DNA from 2 places in the Savagea faecisuis genome. Region 2 is predicted to be linked to the other one. Evidence: riboswitches for the same ligand, from Rfam matches in the RefSeq annotation. Region 2 holds a riboswitch; the other holds the start of a gene.
The links. A riboswitch is a leader RNA that binds a small molecule or an ion and turns the genes downstream of it on or off. The one in region 2 is predicted to bind preQ1.
Positions count from the first base shown of each region.

Region 1 (4,428 bases), on a different contig from region 2:
CGAATTTCAATTTGAAAAACTGTCGACGTACGGTTTATTAAAAGGTCATTCGATCAAAGAAGTGACGGCCTTCATTGAATTTTTAATTGCGGAAGGTTGTATCGGCGTTGAAAACGGTCAATTTCCAATTTTATACGTGACGGAAATAGGGCGGACTGTGCTGACAGGCGAACAACAAATTTTGAAAAAAGAGACGAAACGTGTCGAACAAATTGTTGAAACAGACGAATTGTTTGAACAGTTACGCGTATTGCGCCGGACGATTGCAGATCGTGAAGAGGTACCTCCATTTGTTGTTTTCTCAGACAAAACATTAAAAGAAATGGTCCATTTACGCCCGAAAACGGATGATGAATTACTTCAAGTAAGTGGGGTCGGGCAAGTGAAACTTGAAAAATACGGTGCAGAATTTTTACAATGCATTTGTCACTATATCGAAGAAGAGGAAAAGGAGCGAGTTCGTTGACGAGTTGGTGGAAAAAGATGAAGCAAAAATGGGATGATTCTGTCGATCGACGCATTCGTGAACGAGATGAAGCGGAACTGCGCATCATTGAAAAGTACGCTTCTTATGAAACGAGCGCTTTATTGCGTATGCATGACGTTTCGACCGATAAAAAAGAACGTGAAGAAATTGTTTTTGCCGTTCAAGTACGGAGAGAACTTGGTGGCATGTAAAAGTTAATGAAACACCCGAAAAAAGAGTGAATCACTCAATTTTCGGGTGTTTTCATGTTGATATTTAAGCATTGTACATCGCGATGTCTCGTTCGTCTTCTTTTTTACGAATATTGCGTACGACGTACACGAGTCCATACACAATCGGTGTATCTAAAATAGCGACGATAAATTTGAAAATGTATTGCGATGCGATCATGATGAGCAATGCTTGTATCGGCATCGTTCCTGTAAATGCGATTAAAATAAAAATGGCCGTATCCGCAAATTGACTCACCATCGTTGACGCGTTGTTGCGTAACCATAGCTTTTTAGTACCGTGGCGTTTTTTCAAGCGGTCAAAAATGATGACATCGATATTTTGACTGACTGCATAAGCGATTAAACTCGCTAATGTGACACGAAAGCTTCCAGCAAAAATAAGCTCAAATGCTTGTTGATTTTCATAAAATGGAGCGGCCGGAAAACGTATTGCAATCCAAATGAATCCGAGCGCGAACACTTGAGCGATGAGCCCAGCAAATACGGTGCGCCGTGCATATTTCTTTCCGTATGTTTCTGTAATGACATCTAAAATTGGATACGTAAAGACGTAAATGATGACCGCTGCTGGTAAGACGACCCAATCGCCAATCGCAATTAATTTGACGGCGATGACATTTGATAACAGTAAGAGCCCGACAAAAATTCCAGTTAAATATTGTAACATAACTCGATTTATCGGTTGTCGATTGGCTCAGGGTGTAAATCGTGATAGAGCAATCGTTGTTCCGCCATTTTTTCATATTTTGTACCTGGTTTTCCGTAGTTTACGTACGGATCGATCGATAAGCCGCCACGTGGTGTAAACTTACCCCACAATTCAATGTAGCGTGGGTCTAACAATTCAATTAAATCATTGACGATAATGTTAATGACGTCTTCGTGGAAATCTCCGTGATTACGGAAACTAAATAAATAGAGCTTCAATGACTTACTTTCGACTAATTTTTTATCCGGAATAAAACTTAAATACAATGTCGCAAAATCCGGTTGATTCGTCTTCGGGCAAAGCGATGTGAACTCTGGACAATTAAACTTCACGAAGTAATCTCGCTCCGTATGCAAATTATCAATCGCTTCTAATACACTCGGTGAATATTCAAATAAATAGTCCGTATTTTCACTTCCGAGTAAAGTGACATCCGGCATTTGGCAATCTGTTCTTCCTGCCATATTGCATTCCTCCTTAAATTGTCCCTGAAGGAAAACACAAAAAACGCGCTACTATAGAAGTAGCGCGTGAAAATGCGTATTCCATAGTTTTTTATAGAGGGTCGCTATGAACCTCTCCTACTGATAGGGATATGTTATTCAGGTCATTACTTTAATATAAGAAAGACGAGTTGTCAAATCCTCGTTTCATTTTGGATCCGACATAACCGGAAACGATGAATAAAATAATACTCGTAATGATGAATCCAGTGTTGATGGAAACATTTAATGCTCCAATGATGCTAGAGCCGACGAATACGCCAATTGAGAAAAATCCGTAAAAATATCCGTACGCTTTTCCCCGAACCTGTTCCCCTGTGCTGTCGATAAGTAAGGAATTAATCGATGGGAATAAAAGGGCAAATCCCGTACCGTAAATCGCCATCGTGCTGTATAAAATCCACGTTTCTTCAAATAAGCCGAGAAGAAGCATGCTGACAGCCATAAGAGATAATCCAATTGTAAATGTAATAATTGGGCGCACACGATCAAAAATGCGATTTGTCGGTAATAAAAAAATCAAAACAGCGACGAATCCAAACGTGCTAAACAAAAAGGCGCTCATATTTGTCGAATCTCCCGGTTGGTTCACTTTTAAAGGTAGTAATAGTGCGAGTACACCTTGAGAAAACATAAGGAAAAACGCACCTGCGAAAGAACGAAGTACGAAAGGGTTTTGGAAAAGTGCTTTCACTTCACCTTCATGAATGACAGGCTTTTCTTTCTTTTTCACAATTTCTTTACGGAGCAAAATAAAGGCGATGCCCCCTAATAAAAGCATAATCGCTCCGTTAATTCCCATTACATAAGCGGGGCTTTTAATACTTGAGACAATGCCTCCGAATGCGGGTCCGATAATCGCTGCGAGACCGACAAAGGCACCAGAGATTGCAACGTTTCGCCCCCGTTTATTCTCTTCACTACGATTAGCGATAAAAGTAAATGCAGCGGGAACGATTAAACCTTCTGTAAAACCGTGTAACAAACGAACGCTAATTAATGTAATCGTATAGTCGACTGTCGTGTACAAGAAAAGCGCGACGGCAGAACTTAATAAACCGGCGACGAGAACGTAAAACGGTCCGTATTTGTCGGTTAAAAATCCACTGATCACATTTCCAAACAAGTTAGAAAACGAGTAAATTCCGACGACGAGTCCGAGGACAAATCCTGTTGCGCCTAACGCTTGTCCCATCGGGGTCATAATCGGCAATTGGGTAAATAAATCAAAAAATGAGAAAAACACAATGAAATAAATAAAAATTCGCATAAGGCACTCCTTCACAAAAAGTCCATCATCTTTTCATTGTACAACTCTAACATGAATTCAACATGGACAAAAATGAAAAGTTAGCAAAAAATAAAAAAGAACGTTAAAATAAAACAAATGGTCACAAAGGAGAGATGGAAAATGATTCAAGTAGGTATTGTCGGATATGGAAATTTAGGGCGCGGTGTCGAATACGCGATCCAAAAGACTGAAGATTTAGAACTTGTCGGTGTTTTTTCACGACGTGCACCGGAGACAGTGGAAACAGTATATGCGGAAACGAACGTATATGCATTAAATACAATTTTAGATTTTAAAGAAAAGATCGATGTCCTCGTTTTATGTGGAGGTTCGAAAGATGATTTACCGCAACAAACGCCGGAACTTGCGGAGCATTTCGCTGTTGTCGATAGCTTTGATACGCATGCGAACATTCCTGACCATTTCGCAAAAGTAGACGAAGCAGCTCAAAAAGGAAAACAAGTCGCGATCATTTCAACAGGATGGGACCCAGGTTTATTCTCATTGAACCGTATCATGATGGAAGCGATCATTCCAGACGGGAAAACGAACACTTTTTGGGGGAAAGGGTTAAGTCAAGGGCATTCGGACGCTGTTCGTCGTGTAGACGGTGTAAAAGGTGGCGTTCAATATACGATTCCATCAGAAGTCGCGATGGAAAAAGCACGTTCTGGCTCGAAAGAAGAACTGGAAACGAAAGAAAAGCACGTACGTGAATGTTACGTCGTGTTAGAAGAAGGAGCGGACGCAAAAGAAGTAGAGCAAGCGATTGTTACGATGCCGAACTATTTCGAACCGTATGACACGACTGTTCATTTCATTACAGAAGAAGAGCTCGCACGTGACCATCAAGCGATGCCACATGGTGGGTTTGTCATTCGCAGTGGACAAACAGGAGAAGGAACGAATCAGACGATGGAATTTTCTTTAAAATTAGATTCCAATCCGGAATTTACATCGAGCGTTCTCGTTGCTTATGCGCGCGCAGCAGCACGTCTCGCAAAAGAGGGAGTGGTCGGAGCACAAACGCCATTCGACGTCGCACCGAAGTACATTCATCCGAAAACGAACGAGCAATTACGTAAACAATATTTGTAATTGTTTCGTTTCTCGAAAGAATTCATTATAATGGAGAAGATGATGAATTAAAGGAGAATGTAGGATGACGAAATTAGACGCAGATTTACAAATGTTAAAAGAGTTAA
Region 1 covers NZ_JBHTJF010000035.1:49,758-54,185, reverse strand. The annotation lists gene recQ (DNA helicase RecQ) at 1-466, shown strand, start outside; gene ACFQ0V_RS10935 (hypothetical protein) at 463-678, shown strand; gene ACFQ0V_RS10930 (queuosine precursor transporter) at 743-1,387, opposite strand; gene queF (preQ(1) synthase) at 1,396-1,893, opposite strand; PreQ1 riboswitch class I at 1,971-2,014, opposite strand; gene ACFQ0V_RS10920 (MFS transporter) at 2,045-3,202, opposite strand; gene ACFQ0V_RS10915 (diaminopimelate dehydrogenase) at 3,344-4,321, shown strand; gene ACFQ0V_RS10910 (M42 family metallopeptidase) at 4,386-4,428, shown strand, end outside.
Region 1: another riboswitch for preQ1. It lies ahead of queF (preQ(1) synthase); the one in region 2 lies ahead of queC (7-cyano-7-deazaguanine synthase QueC).

Region 2 (4,428 bases):
GTAATCATTTCAGCATATTCGACATGAGCTAATGCAGGTACATCTACTTCTACTATCGTTGCACCTGAATCTTCAAACAGCTGAATCGCTTCTCGTACACGTTTTTCAACTTCATCATCCACTTGATTGAAAAAATACGATTCATTTATACCAATCCGTAAGTTTTCTAGTGAAATGTCCACTTCTCCTGCATAAGATACTGGCTGCACACATTGAATAGAAGTAGGATCTTTCGCATCATATCCTGCTAATACATCTAACATGAGCGCGCTATCAATCGCTGTTTTCGTCATTGGTCCTACGTGATCTAATGACCAAGCGAGTGGGAAACAGTTTGCTTTACTGACGAGACCATGTGTCGGCTTCAAGCCAAATATTCCACAAAAGGCTGCGGGTATACGAATAGACCCACCAGTATCTGTTCCGAGCGCACCTATTGCCATATTTGTCGCAATGGCTACACCCGATCCGCCACTTGAGCCCCCCGATATTTTCGTTGTGTCATACGGATTACGACACGCATCATAAAATGGATTATCATTTGTCGCACCCCATGCGTATTCATGCATGTTTAATTTCCCTAAAAAGACAGCACCTGCTTCTCTCAATTTTTTCACGACTGTCGCATCTTCTGTCGGAATGAAATGTTGATGAATTTTCGAGCCCATCGTCGTCGTTTCATTCGCGAAGTAAATATTATCTTTAATCCCGATTGGAATACCGTGTAAAGGACCACGATACTTTCCTTCTGAAATTTCACGCTCCGCTTCTTTCGCTAAATGAATCGCGCGATCTTTTTGAATATCGATGTAGGCATTATGCTGTTGTTCTTTTTCTTCAATTTGTTGAAAAACATCTTCCACTAATTCCACTGGCGATATTTTTTGCGTACGAATTTGTTCGGCGAGAACGTATAAAGATTGTTCACTTAATCTCATCGCACTCACCTCCTGGCTCATACGTTAACGCAATATCCGCTTCATTTAATGTAACGTGTTGAAAATTGTTTTTTAATGCTTCAATGACTTCCCACTGACGATGCAATTGCTCCCATTCTGCGTCTGTGACACGCACTCCTCTTGTTTCTAACATTTCTCTCATTAGTTTTCCCCCTTATTTTTGTAAACGCTTTCTAACTCAATATAAGGGGCGTTTTTCATTATGTCAAACATAATATTATTCTCTTAACATTCAATTATGCTCATTTAACTAATTATTTCGTCCTCTAACAACAAAAACCATGCTCCCTTATTAGAGAACATGGTTATATATTAATTAATCGAATGTTTTTAAAGGTGTAACGCTTTTTGTGAATGCGCTACCTGCGTTTAATGCGCTCGCGATGAATACTGTTTCTGCTAATTCTTCTTTCGTTGCGCCTGCTTTTTTCGCGTTTTTCACGTGGGAGTCGATGCAATATGGGCATCCTGTAATTAATGCTACTGCTGTTGAGATCAATTCTTTTTCTTTCACGTCAAGCTCGCCTTTCGCTGTCGCTTTCATCGTGAAGTTGAAAAATGCACCGAAGTCGTCCGGCGCTAATTCTTTTAAGCCTGGTACGTGTGATAAATATGATTTTTTGAATAACTCATCGTCTTCTGCATCGTTGAATGATTGGAATGCGTTCGCTGCGTGAGCAAAAGCTGCGCCTGCTTTTCCGGCTGTTGCGATCATGAGTGCTTCTGCCACTTCAGCTTCTGTCGCGCCAGCACGTTTAGCGCTTTTACTATGCACGTCTAAGCAGTAGTCACAGCCTGTCGTTGCGGCACAAGCGATTGCCATTAATTCCTTCGTTTTATGTGAGAGTGCACCGTCTTTAAATGCAACCGCGTTCCATCCTTGGAATGCTTCCGCTGTCGCCGGCGTTAATTTACCGAATTTACCTAATTGTTTCATCGTTTCCATGAATAATTCCTCCTTCAAATTGTCACTTCAAAGTAACTTCACTTACAAATATACTATAGGGGGTATATTTTGTCTACTGTTTTGCTTCCGTTATTATTTTCACGATAAAAAATAGCCTATATCATAGGGAGGCAAGAATTTTAGAAACTCCTCCCCTCGATGAAATAGGCTAATCTTTCTATTATTTTTCCCAAATGATAATCGTTTCAGCGCTCACTTGTTTTTGTGATTCGCCTTTCGCTTCACCATTGTAGTGAATTTCGATGTAATCTTCTGTACGAATACTTTCATACACGCTTAAATCGATATTGTGCGTCTGTACTTTAATGACGTCACCTTGTTCAAACTCGTATCCCGTCACCGCTTCTTCTACTTCTACTTGCAAGTCACGGTCATTAATTTCTAACACTTCCCCGTAAATTAACCCTTCCGGCGCTTTCGAACGTCCGTCCTCGATTTCCGCAAGTGGATCGGATTGACAAGCTGTTAACACAACTAAAAAAAGAACCGCTCCGAGCGTCACCATCCATCTCTTCACATATGCCACCACACTTTCTTTTCACTTCTTTTTCTATTTTACTTGCTTTACATGAAAACTTCATGTAAATTAGTCAATCTATGCAAAATGATTAAAGGAGTGGGTGTCTTTGATTTGTGACTTTTGTCAAGAGGAATTAGAGAACAGAGAACCTTGTCGAGCGGCGATGACCGATCCATCGATTATCATTTGTTACAATTGTGCACGGATTACGTATACGACTTTACATAGTTGAATTTATCCGGATAGTGTTCCGGATGATGATGAAGATGAAGACGAAGAAGATTTTGATTTTAATGCAGCCCTTCATTAAATAGTAAATAGCCGAAAGAGAGTACAGGAGTGAATATTCCGCGTGCTCTCTTTTTTATAGTCGTGCTTTGTTCAGATATGTGCTATACTTCAAAATGTTTCTCGATAGAGAGACGTTTAGAGGTTCGCGAAATCCCTCTCTAAAAAACTAAGGAGATGAACGATTATGAAATTACATGAAGAAAAAGCGGTCGTCGTATTTAGCGGCGGTCAAGACAGTACGACATGTCTCTTTTGGGCATTGGAACACTTTGAAGAAGTGTATACGATTAGCTTCGACTACGGGCAACGTCACAAAGCCGAATTACAACATGCCGAAGCGATCGCAAAAGAAAGAGGCGTTCCTTTTTACGTCATGCCGATGCAAGTCATCAACGAGTTGTCCCCGAACGCTTTAACAAAAGCGAACATTCCGATTGCTGAACGAGAAGACGGATTGCCGAACACTTTCGTCCCAGGACGCAATCATTTATTTTTCTCATTCGCTGCCGTCTATGCGTACTCTGTCGGGGCACGCCACATCATTACAGGTGTGAGCGAAACCGACTTTAGCGGATATCCCGACTGTCGTGACGATTTTGTGAAAGCGTTAAATGTCACCGTCAATTTAGCGATGGATGCGAATTTCGTTTTCCATACGCCGTTAATGTGGTTAGACAAAGCGGGCGTTTGGCGCTTAAGCGATGAACTCGGCGCACTCGATTACGTCCGAGAACGCACGCTCACTTGTTATGAAGGCATTCCAGCAGACGGATGTGGCACATGCCCTTCTTGTGTATTGCGTCAAGAAGGATTGGAACAATATTTACGCGAAAAGGAGGCAGAAGCATGATTCAACAAATTTACCCTTCTGTCGCCCACGACTTTCGCTATGAACTAAATAAAGATATGCATTTTGCTGCAGCGCATTTCATTCCACATGAAGCGGCGGGCGTTTGTGCAAATATGCACGGGCATACGTATTTCGTCAATGTGACAATCGCAGGCGATGAACTGGATGAAGTCGGCTTTTTGATCGACTTTAAAGAATTAAAACGAGCGATTCATGGCGCCTTCGATCATATGGTAATGAACGATCACCCTGCCTTTACGAACGTATATCCGACGACAGAACGTGTCGCAGCATACATTTGGCAAGCGGTGCAGCAAAAATTAGATGATAAATCGAACGGTGCGCGTTGCCTCCAAGTGTTCGTGCGTGAAACACCGACGAGTTACATTTGTTATCGTCCGAAAGCGAGTGATTTCCGTGGCTAAAATTCCTGTACTCGAAATATTCGGACCGACGATTCAAGGAGAAGGGATGGTCATCGGTCAAAAGACGATGTTCGTCCGCACGTCCGGTTGCGATTATTCTTGCGCTTGGTGCGATTCAGCCTTCACTTGGGACGGCTCTCAAAAGCCAACACTCCTCGCGCCGGAAGCAATCATTGAAGAGCTCGACCATCTCGGACTATCCCGCACAGGACATGTTACGCTATCCGGCGGAAATCCACTGCTCCATAAAGCGCTCGGAGAACTTGTTTCATTATTGAAAGAACGCGATATTTCACTCGCAGTGGAAACACAAGCGACGTTTTGGCAAGATTGGCTCCTTGAAATCGACGACATTACATTGTCACCGAAGCCACCGAGTTCTGGGATGACGACAGACCTCGACAAACTCGACGCCT
Region 2 covers NZ_JBHTJF010000023.1:55,471-59,898, reverse strand. The annotation lists gene ACFQ0V_RS08000 (amidase) at 1-938, opposite strand, end outside; gene ACFQ0V_RS07995 (hypothetical protein) at 925-1,101, opposite strand; gene ACFQ0V_RS07990 (carboxymuconolactone decarboxylase family protein) at 1,276-1,905, opposite strand; gene ACFQ0V_RS07985 (hypothetical protein) at 2,087-2,443, opposite strand; PreQ1 riboswitch class I at 2,870-2,913, shown strand; gene queC (7-cyano-7-deazaguanine synthase QueC) at 2,922-3,587, shown strand; gene queD (6-carboxytetrahydropterin synthase QueD) at 3,584-4,012, shown strand; gene queE (7-carboxy-7-deazaguanine synthase QueE) at 4,005-4,428, shown strand, end outside.